4 regions of the Streptomyces finlayi genome follow, and region 2 is predicted to be linked to each of the others. Evidence: riboswitches for the same ligand, from Rfam matches in the RefSeq annotation. Region 2 holds a riboswitch; each other region holds the start of a gene.
What was found. A riboswitch is a leader RNA that binds a small molecule or an ion and turns the genes downstream of it on or off. The one in region 2 is predicted to bind cyclic di-AMP.

Region 1 (4,205 bases), 1.4 Mb from region 2:
CTACCGCCTGCCGCACGACGGCACCCGGGAGTGCGACGCCGCGGATCTGGCACTGACCGTGCTCGGCGGCGGCGAGTCCTCCCGGCTGCACAACCGGCTGGTCCGCCGCGATCGTACGGCGGTGGCGGCCGGATTCGGGCTGCTGAGGCTGTCCGGCGCGCCCTCGCTCGGCTGGCTGGACGTCAAGACGTCCGGCGGTATCGAGGTGCCGGAAATCGAGGCCGCGGTCGACGAGGAACTGGCCAAGTTCGCCGCCGAGGGCCCCACGCCCGAGGAAATGGAGCGGGCCCAGGCGCAGTTGGAGCGCGAGTGGCTGGACCGGCTCGGCACGGTCGAGGGCCGCGCCGACGAACTGTGCCGGTACGCCGTCCTGTTCGGGGACCCGCAGCTGGCCCTGACGGCCGTGCAGCGGGTGCTCGACGTCACCGCGGAGGAGGTCCAGGCCGCCGCCAAGGCGTGCCTGCGACCCGACAACCGCGCGGTCCTGGTCTACGAACCGGTCGAAGCGCCGGCCGACGCGGATGCCGAAGCCGGCACCGCCACGCACGAAGGGGCCGAGCAGTGAGCGACGCCGCTGTGACTGGAGTAGCGATGAAGTACCACCCGCAGCCGACGGCGGGCGTGGCCAGGCCCTGGGCCTTCCCCGCGCCCGAGCGCGGCGCCCTGCCCAACGGCCTCACGGTGCTGCGCTGTCACCGTCCCGGTCAGCAGGTGGTCGCGGTGGAGATCTTCCTCGACGCGCCGCTGGACGCGGAGCCCGAGGGCCTCGACGGGGTGGCGACGATCATGTCGCGCGCCCTGTCCGAGGGCACGGACAAGCGCTCCGCGGAGGAGTTCGCCGCCGAGCTGGAGCGCTGTGGCGCGACGCTCGACGCGCACGCCGACCACCCCGGTGTCCGGGTCTCCCTGGAGGTCCCGGTCTCCCGGCTGACCAAGGCGCTGGGTCTGATCGCCGAAGCGCTGCGGGCTCCTGCCTTCTCCGAGAGCGAGATCGAGCGCCTGGTGGGCAACCGCCTCGACGAGATCCCGCACGAGCAGGCCAACCCCGCCCGCAAGGCGGCCAAGCAGCTCTCCAAGGAGCTCTTCCCCGCCACGGCGCGTATGTCGCGTCCGCGGCAGGGCACCGAGGAGACGGTGGCGCGGATCGACGCCGCGGCCGTGCGCGCTTTCTACGACGCGCACGTCCGTCCGTCCACCGCGACGCTCGTCATCGTCGGTGATCTCACCGGGGTCGATGTGGACGCGCTCCTCGCGGAGACCGTGGGCGACTGGTCGGGCAACACCGCCGAGCCCCGTCCGGTCCCGCCCATCACCGCTGACGACCGCGGCCGTGTCGTGGTCGTGGACCGTCCCGGCGCGGTGCAGACGCAGCTGCTGATCGGCCGTATCGGCGCCGACCGGCACGACAGCGTCTGGCCGGCCCAGGTCCTCGGCACGTACTGCCTGGGCGGCACCCTCACCTCGCGTCTCGACCGGGTGCTGCGCGAGGAGAAGGGCTACACCTACGGCGTACGCGCCTTCGCGCAGGTCCTGCGCTCCACGGGCCCGGGCTCCCCCTCGGGGCGTACGGGAGCGGCGATGCTCGCCATCAGCGGCTCGGTGGACACGGAGTCCACGGGGCCGGCGCTGGACGACCTCTGGAAGGTCCTGCGGACCCTCGCGGCCGAGGGGCTCACCGACGCCGAGCGCGAGACGGCCGTGCAGAACCTCGTGGGCGTCGCCCCGCTGAAGTTCGAGACGGCGGCCTCCGTGGCGGGCACCCTCGCCGACCAGGTCGAGCAGCACCTCCCGGACGACTACCAGGCCCAGCTCTACGCGCGCCTGGCCGAGACCGGCACGGTCGAGGCGACGGCCGCGGTGGTCAACGCCTTCCCGGTGGACCGCCTGGTCACGGTGCTCGTCGGTGACGCGTCCCAGATCGCGGAGCCCGTCCGCGCGCTGGGAATCGGCGAGGTGTCGGTCGTCAGCGGCTGACGTCCGGCCACTCTTCAACACATTTGCAAAAGCGTGCCAAAGGGACCCCGATGGGCAAATTGCCCATCAGGGTCCCTTCCTTTTGTCCGATTTTGGCGCGAAGGCTACCTGTCTGCTCTGTGGGATGTACGACAAATCAGCCTGTCCGTTTGGTGATTGAAAGTGGCCCCGTTTAGCGTCGGCTCCGCTGTCCGTCATGTGTATGCCGCGTCCGTGGCGCCGGGCAGCCATCGCCGAGTCCCCGTCAGGCGCGAGCCTGGGGAGCCGGGGACCCACGAAGTCCCTGGGGTGAATCGGACGTCTGCGCTCCTTCGGGGCGGAGACGGTCCGTAGGAGACCTTCCTGCTCCGAACCCGTCAGCTAACCCGGTAGGCGAGAAGGAAGGAAAGGATCAGCCCCTCCATGGCGTTCACCCGTGCCACCGGGAAGCACCGTGCCCCGAGCCGCCTGACGCGCAAGAGCGCTCGCGTCGCCGGCATCGCGGCACTGGCCACCACAGGCGTCATCGGCGGGATGGCCACTCCGGCCCTCGCCGCGGACGAGGCCCGTACCGTCGGCGACACCGGCCTGACCCAGGTCATCGCCATCGACGGCGCCCTCGCCGACCAGATCGCCGCCCAGGCGATGGCCCAGGAACAGCAGGCCGAGGCCGCCGCGAAGGCGAAGGCCAAGGCTGTCGCCGAGGCCAAGGCCGAGGCGGAAGCCAGGGTCAAGGCCAAGGCGGAGGCCGAGCGCAAGGCGAAGGCCCGTGCCGCGGAGGTCCGCGAGGCCGAGGCCCGTGCCGCCCGCGCGGCCGAGCGCAAGCGGCTGACCTCGTTCCACCTTCCGGTCGCCGGTTCCTACGTCACCACCGGCTACAAGTCCGGTGGCTCGCTCTGGTCCTCGGGCAGCCACTCCGGTGTCGACTTCCGCGCCGCGTCCGGCTCGTCCGTCGTCGCGGTCGGCGCCGGCACGGTCGTCGAGGCGGGCTGGGGCGGTGCCTACGGCAACAACATCGTGCTCCGGATGACGGACGGCACGTACACCCAGTACGGCCACCTCGCCTCGATCGGCGTCTCCGTCGGCCAGAGCGTCACCTCCGGGCAGCAGATAGGCATCTCCGGCTCGACCGGCAACTCCACCGGACCGCACCTGCACTTCGAGGCCCGCACCAGCCCCGAGTACGGCTCCGACATGGACCCCGTCGCGTACCTGCGCTCGCACGGTGTGAACGTCTGATCCACGCGCCGCGTCCCCGCGCTTCACGAAGGCCCCGGCTTCCCGCCGGGGCCTTCGGCGTACCACCCGGACTCTGTCCGCCGAAGCTCCGCGGGGTCAGAAGATATCCCTGGATTCCGTTCTGCCGTCGGAAATTCGGGCTCATTGCAATAGAGTCGCAGAACAGGCGTCGATCGGCCGCGTTTCGCGGGGATTAAGGCGGAGGTTCGGACATGCGCATTCCCGCGCATTCGGTATGCACGGCAATCCGTGACGACATCGTCTCCGGTGTCTTCGATCGCGGCAGCCGCCTCACCGAGGAGGTGCTCGCGCGTCGTTACGGGGTCTCGCGCGTCCCGGTGCGCGAGGCCCTGCGCACGCTGGAGTCCGAGGGGTTCGTGGTCACGCGCCGCCATGCCGGCGCATGCGTGGCCGAGCCCACCGAGCAGGAGGCCGCCGATCTCCTGGAGGTCCGGATGCTGCTGGAACCGCTCGGTGCGGCGCGGGCGGCACAGCGGCGCACCGAGGCGCACCTCAAGGTGCTGCGCGGCCTCGTCAGACTGGGTCAGGAGCGAGTACGGCGGGGTGATGGCGAGGACCTGCGCTCCCTGGGCGGCTGGTTCCACGAGACGCTCGCGCAGGCATCGGGCAGCCCCGGCCTCATCGCGCTGCTCACCCAGCTCCGGCACAAGATCGCCTGGATGTACGCCGTCGATCAGCCCGCGCGTCCCGCGGAGTCCTGGGCCGAGCGCGGGGCGATCGTGGACGCGGTCGCCCGGGGGGACGCGGACCGGGCCAGAGCGCTGGCAGTCCAGCACGCGGAGCGGGCTGCGGCGGCCCATCGGCTGCGGCGCCCGGCCCGGCCCGGCCGTCCGGGGTCCGGTCCCGCGCCGTCGCGGGTGAGCACTTCGCAACATCCCGTACACATCGCGGGCGTCCGGCATTAACAATTGCGCCGTATGCAAATAAGGTAATTCCGCGAAGGGCTTTCTTCGTGCTGCGCGAATTCGTCCCTCGACGCTTTTCGGAAACGA
Region 2 (4,205 bases):
CGACCTTGTAGGGCAGACCGACCCGGATGAAGATCTCTTCGAAGACACGGGACTGCGCGTTCGTACGGTAGAAGACCGCGACGTCGCCCGCCTTCGCGTCGCCGGCGTCGGTGAGACGGTCGATCTCGTCGGCGATGAACTGCGCCTCGTCGTGCTCGGTGTCCGCGACGTACCCCGTGATCCGGGCGCCGGTGCCGGCGTTCGTCCAGAGGTTCTTGGGGCGGCGGCTCTCGTTGCGTTCGATGACCGCGTTGGCCGCGGACAGGATCGTCTGCGTGGAGCGGTAGTTCTGCTCCAGCATGATCGTGGTCGCGTCCGGATAGTCCTCCTCGAACTGGAGGATGTTGCGGATGGTCGCGCCCCGGAAGGCGTAGATCGACTGGTCCGCGTCACCGACGACACACAGTTCGGCGGGGGCCTCGGCCTCACCGGACGGGCCCACCAGCTCGCGTACGAGGGTGTACTGCGCGTGGTTGGTGTCCTGGTACTCGTCCACCAGGACGTGCCGGAAGCGGCGGCGGTAGTGCTCGGCGACATCGGGGAACGCCTGGAGCAGATGCACCGTCGTCATGATGATGTCGTCGAAGTCGAGGGCGTTGGCCTCGCGCAGCCGTGCCTGGTAGAGCGCGTACGCCTGGGCCAGGGTCTTCTCGAAACCGTCCGCGGCCTGCCCGGCGAAGGTCTCCTCGTCGATCAGCTCGTTCTTCAGGTTCGAGACCTTGGCCGTGAACGCCTTGGGCGGGTAGCGCTTCGGGTCGAGGTCCAGGTCACGGCAGACGAGCGCCATCAGCCGCTTGGAGTCCGCGGCGTCGTAGATCGAGAACGACGAGGTGAAACCGAGCCGCTTGGACTCGCGCCGCAGGATGCGTACGCACGCGCTGTGGAAGGTCATGACCCACATGGCGTTGGCGCGCGGCCCGACGAGCTGCTCGACGCGCTCCTTCATCTCGCCCGCGGCCTTGTTGGTGAAGGTGATCGCGAGGATCTGACCGGGGTGCACCCCGCGCTCGGCCAGCAGATGTGCGATCCGGTGGGTGAGCACCCGGGTCTTGCCCGACCCGGCACCGGCGACGATGAGCAGCGGCGAACCGGCGTGCACGACAGCGGCGCGCTGCTCGGTGTTCAGCCCGTCGAGCAGCGCGGCGGCGTCGATGACGGGACGGGGCGAGCCGTCGCGGTAGTACCCCTCGCGGGGCGGCGGGGGCGCGTCGAAGACGCCGCCGAAGAGACCCTCCGGCACCGCTTCGGGTGCGTGGTCCTCGGGGGGCGGCGGGGGCCCTTCCTCCGAGTTCTGGAGGCCGGTCAGGAAACTGTCGTCAAAGAGGCTGCTCATCGCTTCACGAGTCTAGGCGGCTCCACTGACACCCCGGGGCCGCATTCCTGAGGAGGCCCGGATCCATGCGCGTACCGAGACGGCCCGACCACACCCCGTGAGGGACGAGAGGCACGGTCCGGCCCCGCCCGCACGGATTCGCTCCAGGTCACGAACATGTATCGGGCATATCGAACATCAACCTTCACAGGGACACCACGGGTTGGCTAGCGTGCTGGATCGGGCGGCCCGTACCCCCTTGAGGCGAACCACGCCGAGCGGACGCCCACGCCGAATCCGGTCCGCCCCCAGGGCGTCCGGAACCGGGGACCCACACGCAGCACCGGGGTGAATCGGTCCGCGACCTCCACCTGGACCGTAGGGCAGCCTTCCGTTCCGCCCGAACCCGACAGCTAACCCGGTAGGCGGTCCACGGAAGGAGATGCCGGCCTTGGCATCGCATCGCAAGCCGCGCACCCGTGTGCGCACCACCTCACCCGGCCTCGGACTCACGACGGCGGCACTGGCCTCTGTGACTCTGCTCTCCACGCAGACCGCGACGGCCGCGCCCGCGACGCCCCGGCCCAGCGTCGAGGACGTCCAGAAGAAGGTCGACGACCTCTACCGGCAGGCGGGCGCCGCGACCCAGCAGTACAACAAGGCGAAGGCCGCCTCCACCGACCAGCGCGCCAAGGTCGACGGGCTCCTGGACGCCGCGGCGGAGCGGGCCGAGAAGCTGAACGAGACGCGCCGTGAGCTGGGCCGGTTCGCGGCGGCGCAGTACCGCAGCGGCGCGGTCGCCCCCACGGCCACGTTCTTCCTCGCGGACGACCCGCAGTCGTACTTCGACCAGGACCAGTTGATGGCGCGCATGACCAGCCAGCAGCAGAAGACCGTGTCCGACTTCCGAACGCAGCAGAGCGCGGCGGCGAAGAAGCGCGCCGAGGCCACCAAGAGCCTGGAGACGCTCACCGAGGCGCAGACCACGCTGCGCACCAGCAAGCAGCAGGTGCAGGAGAAGCTGACCGAGGCCCGCACCCTGCTGTCCGAGCTGACCGCCGAGGAGAAGGCGCGGCTCGCGGCACTGGAGCGCGAGAAGGAGGCGGAGGCCGAGCGCAAGGCGCAGGAGCTGGCCCGCCGGCAGGCCGCCGCGGCGGAGGCCGAGCGCCAGGAGGCGGCGGCGAAGGAAGCCGCCGAGGACGCAGCCCAGGAGGCCGGGCAGCCGGACACCGGAACCGGTGGCGGTACGGACACCGGCACGGAGACGGACAGCGGCTACGCGGCGAAGGCGGACAAGGTACTGGCGTTCGCGGCGGCTCAGATCGGCAAGCCGTACGTCTGGGGGGCGACGGGCCCCTCTTCGTACGACTGCTCAGGGCTGACGCAGGCGGCCTGGAGAGAGGCCGGCGTCGATCTGCCGCGCACCACCTGGGACCAGGTCGAGGTCGGCACCCGGGTGGCCACGGCGGATCTGCGGCCGGGGGACCTGGTGTTCTTCTATGACGACATCAGCCACGTCGGCATCTACAGGGGCGACGGCATGATGATCCACGCGCCGAAGCCGGGGGCGAACGTGCGCGAGGAGTCGATCTACTCCATGCCGATCTACGGGAGCGTGCGGCCGGCGTAGTGCCGTGCCCGGTCCCTCCCTGGCCGGGAGTTGCCGCACCGGCCGCACCGGCCGCTGGGCGATGTCGCGGACGAGGGTCCAGGGAGGGAGCGCGTGAAGACCGTGGACGAGGGGTTCGGCACGGCGGCCCGGTCCTGACCCCGGCCGGGACCGGCCGGGACCGCGGCCGGGACAGCGGCCGGGACAGCGGCCGGGACAGCTCAGGTCGGCTCAGAAGCCGTTGTCCTATCGATCTTGAGTGCGGTGTGATCGAAAGTGGCTGCCGGGGCGGGTGAATCTGGTGGTGTTCGTGCATGAAGACAGGGCCTCTGGTGCAGTTCGGAGTTGCTGAGACACCGAGCGACGTCAGCACCACCACCCGGACCAGCAAGAACCTCGACGAGAACCTCCCGCGCAGTCACGAACCGTTACCAGAACAGCTCCGCGTCGCGCAGTTCGGCAAGGACCCGGTCCGCTTCCTCACGCAACGCCTCAACCCGCTGCCGGGCACCCCGTTCCCGCTCCTCCAGCAAACCGACCACCGACGGCATCCCCGAACCTGCACGACCAAGACGACACGACGTGTCCTGTCTGCCACAGAACCCGCCACACCATGCCTGACCAGCAGAAAGTCAGCGATCAAGTACGGAAAGACAACAGCCTCTGACCGATCTGAGCTGACGTCCGCACGCGCTGTGCATCAATCAGTTGGCGGTCAGCCGGCACGCGAACCTCCACGTTCGTGCTATCCAGGAACACCGTGCACCGGCGCGAAGTAGACGATGCTCTGCGCAGCCTGTATGGAGAGCGCACCGTCGCCGAGGTCCATGAGGTGGACCATCCGGACGCTCGACCTCCCCGTCCAGCTCCGAGCAGGGCTCTACGATGGGCCGGTGACCGAGACTCTGCCTCCCGTAGGTATTGACCTCTTCGACGTGGAACGCCTCCAGCTCACGGAGGTCCCGGAGCCGCCGCTGTCACCTTCGGATCAAGCGGCGAGAGACCGCGTGTGGGACAAGGCGGTCCAGGCGAACCCGACTCTCTTCGACGGGCCTGTGGTGGCCTGTAGCGGGCTGGAGTGGGCCGGCCCGCGCACCGTGCGCCTTTCCTGGGTGCGCGTTACCTACCGGCACTACGCTCTGCGCCGTGTTCCCGGCGCCACCGCGCTGCCGTCGCTGTTCGTGAATATCCTTCAGACGACCGACAACGGCCGTGTGCTGGCGGCCAGAATGTCGCCCTCGACGGCTGCCCCGGGCCGCTGGCAGTTGCCAGGTGGTTCCGTCG
Region 3 (4,205 bases), 1.8 Mb from region 2:
GTCACCGACGATCTGCACCTTGGAGCCGAGCTTGTCGGTGATGACCTTCCAGCCGGCCCAGTCGTCCTCGTACAGCGGGTCCTCGATGGAGATGAGCGGGTACGCGGAGACGAGCTCCTCGTAGTACTCGGTCATCTCGGCGGCCGAGCGGGACTTGCCCTCGAACTCGTACACGCCGTCCTTGTAGAACTCGGACGCGGCGACGTCGAGCGCGAGGCCGATGTCGCGGCCGGGGACGTAACCGGCCTCCTTGATGGCCTCGACGATGAGGTCCAGGGCGGCGCGGTTGGACTCCAGGTTCGGGGCGAAGCCGCCCTCGTCACCGAGACCGGTGGACAGGCCCTTGGTCTTCAGGACCTTCTTCAGCGTGTGGTAGACCTCCGCGCCCCAGCGCAGGGCCTCGGAGAACGACTCCGCGCCGATCGGCGCGATCATGAACTCCTGGATGTCCACGTTGGAGTCGGCGTGCGAGCCGCCGTTCAGGATGTTCATCATCGGAACGGGCAGCAGGTGCGCGTTCGGGCCGCCGAGGTAGCGGAAGAGCGGCAGGTCGGACGCCTCGGAGGCGGCGTGCGCGACGGCCAGCGAGACGCCGAGGATGGCGTTGGCGCCGAGCGAGCCCTTGTTCTCGGTGGCGTCCAGGTCGAACATCGCCTGGTCGATGAGGCGCTGCTCGGTGGCGTCGTACCCGACGAGCTCCGGGCCGATCTGCTCGATGACGGCGAGGACGGCCTTCTCCACGCCCTTGCCCATGTAACGGTTGGGGTCTCCGTCGCGAAGCTCGATGGCCTCGAACGCACCGGTGGAGGCGCCGGACGGAACGGCAGCACGTCCCGTGCTGCCGTCGTCGAGGCCAACCTCGACCTCGACCGTGGGGTTGCCCCGGGAGTCGAGGATTTCCCTGGCTACGACGACGTCGATGGACGGCACGAGGCATCTCCTTCTGGATATGACACTGGTTGCGCAGGGCCACTGTGGTCACTGTGGCCTTGCGACCTGAGCCTATCCGGCCGGGCTCCATCGGCCAGCCGGGCGCCCGTCCCCTGGGACGAAAAAGGACCCAAGGGTATGCATTCACGGGCAAAGGTCCAGAAAATTACTGACGAGTAACCACAACACTTGAACGATCGACGTCGGCAGGTGGACTCCACCGGCCGGAAAAGACCCCGACCCGGTACGCACGGGGGAGAGCGCACCGGGTCGGGAGCAGGGCGGGGAGGATGCCGCCGGACACCCTCCCGGAGGGGAGGAGAGTCCCAGGTACTACTTCGTCAGGTGGAGCTGCTGACCCGGGAAGATCAGGTCGGCGTCCTTGACGATGTCGTCGTTCAGGTCGAAGAGCTTCTCCCAGCCGCCCTTGACGTCGCGCTTCGCGGCGATCTTGCTGAGAGTGTCGCCGGCCTTCACCTTGTACTCGCCGTCACCCTTCTCGACCTTCTCGCCGGTCGGGGTGGTGACCGTCCTGGGCGCCTCGGTCTTCGGCGCGGTGCGCTGCTCGCTGCGCGTGGTGGGCTGCTCGGCCTGGCGCTCCGGCTGGGCCTGCTGCTGCGGCTCCCGCTCGTCGCCGCTCTCCTGCGTGGAGCCGGTGTCGACACCCGGGTCCACGCCGTCGTTGGTCAGGTTGCCGGCGCCGGCACAGGCCCAGGCGCCCGGGCCCTGCATGTCGAGAAGCTTCTCCGCGGTGGCGATCTGCTGCGACTTGCTGGCGAGGTCGGCGCGGGGGGCGTACTGCGTACCGCCGGCGGCGGCCCAGCTGGACTGCGAGAACTGCAGACCGCCGTAGTAGCCGTTGCCGGTGTTGATGGACCAGTTGCCACCGGACTCGCACTGGGCGACGGCGTCCCACGTGGAGACGGAGGCGGCGGAGGCGCTGGTCGCACCCATCAGCGGCATGGCGACCGCGGCGCCGGCGACACCGGCGAGCGTGGCGACACGGACGGCCCTGGACGGGCGGCGGTGCTTGGCCTTGCTGGAAATCAGCATGGAGCTTCTCCTCACCGACGCCTACGAGGTGAGCTGTCGGGTTCGGGCCAAGTGAGTTGCCCGGTCGCACGTCCTAGCACGCGACTTCACCCCAAGCCGGTCCCTGAGTCGTCCTTCGACGATCGGGCCCGGCGCTTACCTGGGTCCCCCGCTCCTGCCTACGGCGCTTTACGCGTCTGTTCCCTTCGACCGACGGCAGGATTCGGCGTGACGGTCGACGGGGCCCGCGGTGCGAGCGGTTCCGACCGTAAACACAGGCACCCTCGACATTCAAAGAGGGACATACCGGCCATTCGGGTATTTGTCGTCCTGGAGGGAAGAACGTTTTCGCAGGTCGGAGGGGCCACAGACGCATCACCCGGACATGCCGGGCCAGTTGAAGCAAAGAGACCCATGTCTCACTTACGCATAAGTGGACATAGGCCTCTGAACTACCCCCGAATTTGGGGTGTTTTCCCGAATTGGATCAGTTGCTCTTGGAGTCCTCCGCGACGTCCGGCAGCCCCAGATCGAGGCTCTGGCCGGGGAGGATCAGGTCCGGGTCGGAGCCGAGCGCGCCCTTGTTGGCCTCGTACAGCTCGGTCCAGCCGCCGGGAACCTTCTGTGCGTCAGCAATCGCCCAGAGGTTGTCGCCGGGCCGGACGGTGTAGTCGCCGTCGGGGCTCACCGCAACGGTGTCGCGCCCCTGGTCGCCACCGCGCGAGGCGTGCCGGCCCGAGTCGCGCCCGCCGCCCTGATCCGCGTCCAGGCTCGCCTCGGGGGCCGGCGTGCCGCGGTGCTTGCCGCCACGCTGGTCCGTGCCGTCCGGGATCGCGGACGCCTCGGACGCCTCGGGCGTCGGTGTGGTGGCCGGCGGGGCCGTCGCGCCGGAGTCGCCGGACCCGCCCGACTCGCCGGTCTCGCCGTTCTTGTCGGACTCACTCGCCGTGTCCGACTCACCGGACCCGGCGGTCCCGCCGGACTTGTCGGACTTATCCTTCTTGTTCGCTTCGTCCGTCGCGTCGCCCGACGGGGCGTCGGAGGCGTCGTCGGTTGGGAGCAGCGAGTCCGAAGGGTCGGCGGAGGGCAGACCGCCCGGGTCGACGCCCGGCAGGGCCCCGTCCAGCGCGAGCCCGGAAATCACCGCGCAGCTCGGCCACGCCTGCGGGCCCTGGTCCTCCAGGACCTTCTCCGCGACGGATATCTGCTGCGAGCGGCTGGCGAGGTCGGCGCGGGGCGCGAACGCCGAGCCACCGTACGCCGACCAGGTGTCCTGCGAGAACTGGAGGCCGCCGTAGTAGCCGTTGCCCAGGTCCGCGCTCCACATGCCGCCGCTCTCGCACTCGGCGACCCGGTCCCAGGTCGAGGCGTCTGCGGCGTGCGCACCGGTCGCGCCGAGCAGCGGGATGGCGATGGCCGACCCCGTCACGCCTGCGGCGACGACGATGGCGGGTGCCTGGCGAGGGCGGCGGTGTCTGCCGTTCGCGGAGCCCATGGGATTGCCTTCCGTGTGACGAACAAGTGACTGCTGTGGTGAACGGTGAACCTAGCGGGACTCGAACGTGTGTCACAAGTCGATGCAGCGGAGATCACGTGAAAGTCACAGAGTTGACGGAGTGTCACCTTGCGCGGACGGCAATCCGGATGCGAACTCCACCGGAAGGGTGCGCAGTCCGCGCATGATGAGCCCGCCACGCCATCGCAAATCGTCAGGTTCCACCGCAAGACGCAGGTCAGGGAGGCGTCTCAGCAGCGTTGCCAGCGCGGTCTGCCCTTCCAGACGGGCGAGCGGCGCTCCCAGGCAGTAGTGGATGCCGTGCCCGTATCCCACGTGCTGATTGTCACTCCGTGCAAGGTCCAGGGTGTCCGGATCGCGGAATCGCTCCGGGTCCCGGTCTGCGGCCGCGAGGACCACCAGTACGGGGTCCCCCGCGGCGATCTCCTGCCCGCCGAGCGTGACGGGCTCCGTCGCGTACCGCCACGTCGCGAGCTCCACCGGACCGTCGTACCGCAGCAGTTCCTCCAGGCCGGTGGCGAGGAGGTCCGTCTCGCCCGCGGCGAGCGAACGCTGAAGCCTTTCGCGCTCGCCGGGGTTGCGCAGCAGGGCGTACGTCCCGTTGCCGATCAGGTTGACGGTTGTCTCGAAACCGGCGAAGAGAAGGATGAAGGCCATCGCGGCGGCCTCGTTCTCGGTGAGGTGCTCGCCGTGGTCGCTCGCCCGGATCAGACCCGAAATCAGGTCG
Region 4 (4,205 bases), 2.4 Mb from region 2:
CTCGAAACGCTCGGCCACGTCGTCGGGGTCACTGCCCGGCCGCAGGATGTCGTTCCCGCCCGCGCAGAAGCTCACGAGGTCGGGAGCCAGTTCCTTGGCCCGCGGGACCTGTTCCGCGACGATCTGGTCGAGGAGCCGCCCGCGTACGGCGAGGTTGGCGTACCGGAAGTTGCCGTGCCGTGAGGCGGTGAGGCCGCTCCCCTCGTAGGGGGCCGGGAGCTGATCCGCCAGCAGCACCGCGAAACGGTCCGCCCAGCCGACGAAGGTCCCGTCGGGTCCGGGGTCGCCGACGCCCTCGGTGAAGCTGTCGCCGATCGCCGCGTACGACCCTATGACGCTCTTGACGCCGATGACGTTCTGGAGACCGCGCTGACTGAGTTTCGAATCGTCTGCCACAAGGTCGTATCCTGCACCCGCGAATGTGACCTACGCGACCGTAATAATGGGTTGACGGGTGGTGAGATAAACCACCCGGTCAGTTCTTGGTAAAGCCGGAATAAGTAGCGGTCGCCGCACTGCCCTGAGGACACGAGGAAGGGCGGTGCGCCGCCGCGCACCGCCCTTCCTCACTGCTGCTCGTCTCAGAGGGAGACGCCGTGCTGACGCAGGTACGAGACCGGGTCGACGTCCGAGCCGTAGCTCGGGCCGGTGCGGACCTCGAAGTGGAGGTGCGGGCCGCTGGAGTTGCCGGTGGAACCGGAGAGGCCGATCTGCTGACCGCCGGTCACCGTGTCGCCGGCCGAGACGCTGAGCGAGGTCTGGTGGGCGTACTGGGAGTACATGCCGTCCTCGTGCTTGATGACGACCTCGTTGCCGTACGAACCGCTCCAGCCGGCCGAGACCACGGTGCCGGGGCCTATGGCCCGGACACTGGTGCCGGAGGCGGCCTGGAAGTCGGCACCGGTGTGGTAACCACTGGACCACATGGAGCCGGAGGCGCGGTACGGCGTGGTGACGGTGGCGTTGGCCACGGGGGCCGCCCAGCCGGAGCTGTTGCCCTCCGAGGCGCCGGTGTCCGCCGGTGCGGCGGTCTCCACGGACGAGGAGGCCGAGTCGGAGGCCGTGTCCGCCTTGGGAGCGATGGCCTCGGGTGCGGCGCTCGCGGGGGCTGCGGCCTTCGGCGCGGTGGCCCTGGGAGCGACGGCCTTCGAAGGAGCGGCCTCGGCCGAGCCGGATGCCTTTGCGCCCAGCGTGAGTTCGGTGCCGGGGAAGATCAGGCTCGGGTCCTTGCCGACGACCTCACGGTTGTCCTTGTACAGCTTCTGCCAGCCGCCCTTGATCTTCTGCTCGGCGGCGATCTTCGACAGATAGTCGCCGGAAACCACGGAGTAGGTCTTCGGGGCGGTCTTGGACACGACGACGGGCGCGGTGTGCGCCGCGGCGACCGAGGCGGCGGCGGGCGCGGCCTGCTCGGCGGCGCTCGCGCCGGTGGCGCCGATCAGCGGGAGCGCGAGGACGGCTCCGCCGGTCCCCGCGGCGAAGATGCCACGGGCTATCGAGCCGGACTTCGTACGACGGTGCTTACCCTTTGCGGGCATGGGGCATTCCTCTCCGGCGCCTACGAGGTGAGCTGTCGGGTTCGGGCTGGAGATGCCCGGTCGCGCTGGCGCGACTTCACCCCGAGTCGTTCCGGAATTCTCCGGACCGGCGGCTTACCTGGGTCCCCCGCTCCTGCCACACGTGAGTGGATGCGGATTCCGGGCGGCGGCAGGATTAGGCGGTCCGTCCGGATTGACGGTGACCGTAAGCGAGTAAGGACGGCCGGAACAAGCCATGTCCGGCCTGCCGGAATGCGGGAATCAATTCCGGCACGGATTTACGGTCACACTCCGTGGATTACGGATCTTCGCATTCCGTGCGGCGGACGGAATGCCCGTCGGGAGGGCCACCACACACCGTCACGGATATGATCCCGCTCACCTGCCGACCACCATCTCGCCCATAAGCAGGGCATGTTCTGGCAAACACGCCAATACGGACACACCCCGCCCGCGGGGCGCGACGGACTCTCGAAAAGATGGCGCCCAAATCGGTTACATTGCCAGCATTTCAGACGATTCTCCCCGCCCAGGCCGTGCGGGTCGCGCCGGCAGAGGTGCCGCGTGCAACGACGACCTCGCGGCAAGATGATTGCCTGAGGAACCAATGTCGTATCGTCACATCCGTGCCCTCGTCGGCGAGCAGCGCCGACGCCAGACACTTCAGGAGCCACCGTGACGCAGCAGCTGCCGCAGGTCCCGCCGTCGCACACTGAGCTGACCGGTGTCCGCAACTTCCGTGACGTCGGGGGCCTGCCGACCGCGGACGGCCGCCGGGTGCGGTTCGGGCGGCTCTACCGCAGTGGTCACCTGGCGCACGCCACCGAGCAGGACGCGGCGTTCCTCAACGGACTCGGGCTGCACACGATCTTCGACTTCCGCAACGCCGCCGACCGCAAGCTCGACGGCCACGACGTGGAGCTGGCAGGCGTGCGCAACGTCAGCATCCCGCTGTCCGACCCGGCCGACGGCGCCGAGTTCTGGCGCCTGGTCCGGGACGGCAACATCGAGCAGCTGCGCTCGATCCTGGCGGACGGCAAGGGGGCGGACCGCATGATCGCCTCGTACCGCTCGATCATCAGGGACCGCACGGGCGAGCACAGCCGGATCCTGCACGCCCTGGCCGAGGACAGTGTCCCCGCCCTGATGCACTGCGCCGCGGGCAAGGACCGGGCGGGACTCTCCATAGCGGTGTCGCTGCTCGCCGTCGGTGTGGAGCGCGAGGCCATCGAGGCGGACTACCTGATGTCGAACGACGCCCACCGCCGGTACAAGGTGAAGCGCAGCGACACCTCGGCGACCGGGATGTCCGACGAGGTCATGGAGCTTCTGAACCCGCTCTTCGGTGCACGTGCCGAGTATCTGGCGGCGGCCTTCAGCACCATCGAGGAGACCTGGGGCGGCACCGAGCGTTACCTCGGCGAGGGGCTGAAGCTCTCCCCGGAGACGCGTGACCTGCTGCGGGAGCGCCTCACCGAGGAGGCCTGACCACTCCGCGGCGTCAGCGCTTGCCCGCCACCTCGAACAGCAGGTAGAGGAAGGCCGCGAAGACGTGTCCGGCGACCAGATAGGCGACCAGCCTGATCACCACGCCACGCGGGAACTTCCTCTCCTGTGTCTCGTAGCCCTTCCGGGACCTCGGGCTGAGCGGATCGTAGTGCTCTGAATCGGACATGACAGTCCTCTTTCTGGTGTCGGGGTCAGCCGTCCGGCCTCGGAGTCAGCCGTTGGCGCCGGTGATCAGCGGTGGTGTGGTCCGCTGCCCAGGCAGAGCTCGGCGACCGGGCTCTGCAGCAGGGTATGGAGGAAGAGCAGCTCGGCGCCGCCGCGGTCGGCGGCGGCGATCCGGTGCGGGGTCAGCGAATCGAAGTGCGCGCTGTCACCGGCTTCCAGGTCGTGCTCGGATTCGCCGAGGACGACCCGCAGCCGCCCTTCCAGGACGTACAGCCATTCCTCGCCGGGGTGGACGCGCACCAGATCGCCCTGTGTGCCGTACGGCACCTGGACGCGGAGCGCCTGCATGGCCCGGCCGGAGCCACCGGCCCGGCGGTACATCCAGCCGTCCGCCTCGGCGCCGGTGAACGGGCCGCCGCGGACGATCGCGTCACGTTGGGCCGGCGCCTCGCCGAGGAGCTCGGAAACCGTCGTACCGTAGACGCGGGCGAGTCCCAGCAGCATGGGCAGCGAGGGCTGCCTGCGGCCGGTTTCGAGCCGGGAGAGATGGGCGGGCGAGAGCCCGGCCCGCTGGGCGGCGGTCTCCAGGGTGAGGCCACGGCCGCGGCGCAGGTCGCGCAGGCGCGGAGCGACCCCGGGGAGTTCGCCGGCCGCCCCTCCGTCAGGAGGATTCATGCCTCCATTGGGCCAGGAATTTTCCTCGGAGGCAAACATTTTGCCTCCGAGGCAAACCCGGGCTCTTCGATCAACGGTGGGCGACGGCCTGCTTCACCAGGGTTCTGCCGAAGTCCCACATCAGCCCGCCCCCGCTGTGCGCGTCGTCCATCACCGCCGTGAAGGCGCTCACGAACCGCTCCACCTCCGGCTCACCGATGACCAGCGGCGGGATCAGCTTGATCACTTCGAGGTGGTCTCCGGACACCTGGGTGAGGATCCGGTGCTTCTGCAGCAGGGGCACCACGACCATCTGCGCGAAGAGTCCCTTGCGGGCCG

Region 1: it holds a riboswitch for cyclic di-AMP, as region 2 does, so the genes downstream of both, F0344_RS06935 (M23 family metallopeptidase) here and F0344_RS13415 (C40 family peptidase) in region 2, are expected to answer to the same signal.
Region 3: it holds a riboswitch for cyclic di-AMP, as region 2 does, so the genes downstream of both, F0344_RS21790 (transglycosylase family protein) here and F0344_RS13415 (C40 family peptidase) in region 2, are expected to answer to the same signal.
Region 4: it holds a riboswitch for cyclic di-AMP, as region 2 does, so the genes downstream of both, F0344_RS02650 (M23 family metallopeptidase) here and F0344_RS13415 (C40 family peptidase) in region 2, are expected to answer to the same signal.

What each region holds. Positions count from the first base shown of each region.
Region 1 is NZ_CP045702.1:1,520,497-1,524,701, reverse strand. Features, by position in the region: gene F0344_RS06945 (M16 family metallopeptidase) at 1-565, shown strand, start outside; gene F0344_RS06940 (M16 family metallopeptidase) at 592-1,974, shown strand; cyclic di-AMP (ydaO/yuaA leader) riboswitch at 2,196-2,363, shown strand; gene F0344_RS06935 (M23 family metallopeptidase) at 2,377-3,192, shown strand; gene F0344_RS06930 (GntR family transcriptional regulator) at 3,405-4,118, shown strand.
Region 2 is NZ_CP045702.1:2,952,588-2,956,792, forward strand. Features, by position in the region: gene pcrA (DNA helicase PcrA) at 1-1,333, opposite strand, end outside; cyclic di-AMP (ydaO/yuaA leader) riboswitch at 1,592-1,756, shown strand; gene F0344_RS13415 (C40 family peptidase) at 1,755-2,942, shown strand; gene F0344_RS35740 (hypothetical protein) at 3,350-3,472, opposite strand; gene F0344_RS13420 (NUDIX domain-containing protein) at 3,815-4,205, shown strand, end outside.
Region 3 is NZ_CP045702.1:4,711,093-4,715,297, reverse strand. Features, by position in the region: gene eno (phosphopyruvate hydratase) at 1-930, opposite strand, end outside; gene F0344_RS21790 (transglycosylase family protein) at 1,264-1,983, opposite strand; cyclic di-AMP (ydaO/yuaA leader) riboswitch at 1,987-2,159, opposite strand; gene F0344_RS21785 (LysM peptidoglycan-binding domain-containing protein) at 2,450-3,457, opposite strand; gene F0344_RS21780 (cytochrome P450 family protein) at 3,563-4,205, opposite strand, start outside.
Region 4 is NZ_CP045702.1:528,807-533,011, forward strand. Features, by position in the region: gene F0344_RS02645 (SGNH/GDSL hydrolase family protein) at 1-396, opposite strand, end outside; gene F0344_RS02650 (M23 family metallopeptidase) at 582-1,538, opposite strand; cyclic di-AMP (ydaO/yuaA leader) riboswitch at 1,543-1,704, opposite strand; gene F0344_RS02655 (tyrosine-protein phosphatase) at 2,214-3,026, shown strand; gene F0344_RS02660 (DUF6126 family protein) at 3,040-3,213, opposite strand; gene F0344_RS02665 (helix-turn-helix domain-containing protein) at 3,279-3,887, opposite strand; gene F0344_RS02670 (aspartate aminotransferase family protein) at 3,958-4,205, opposite strand, start outside.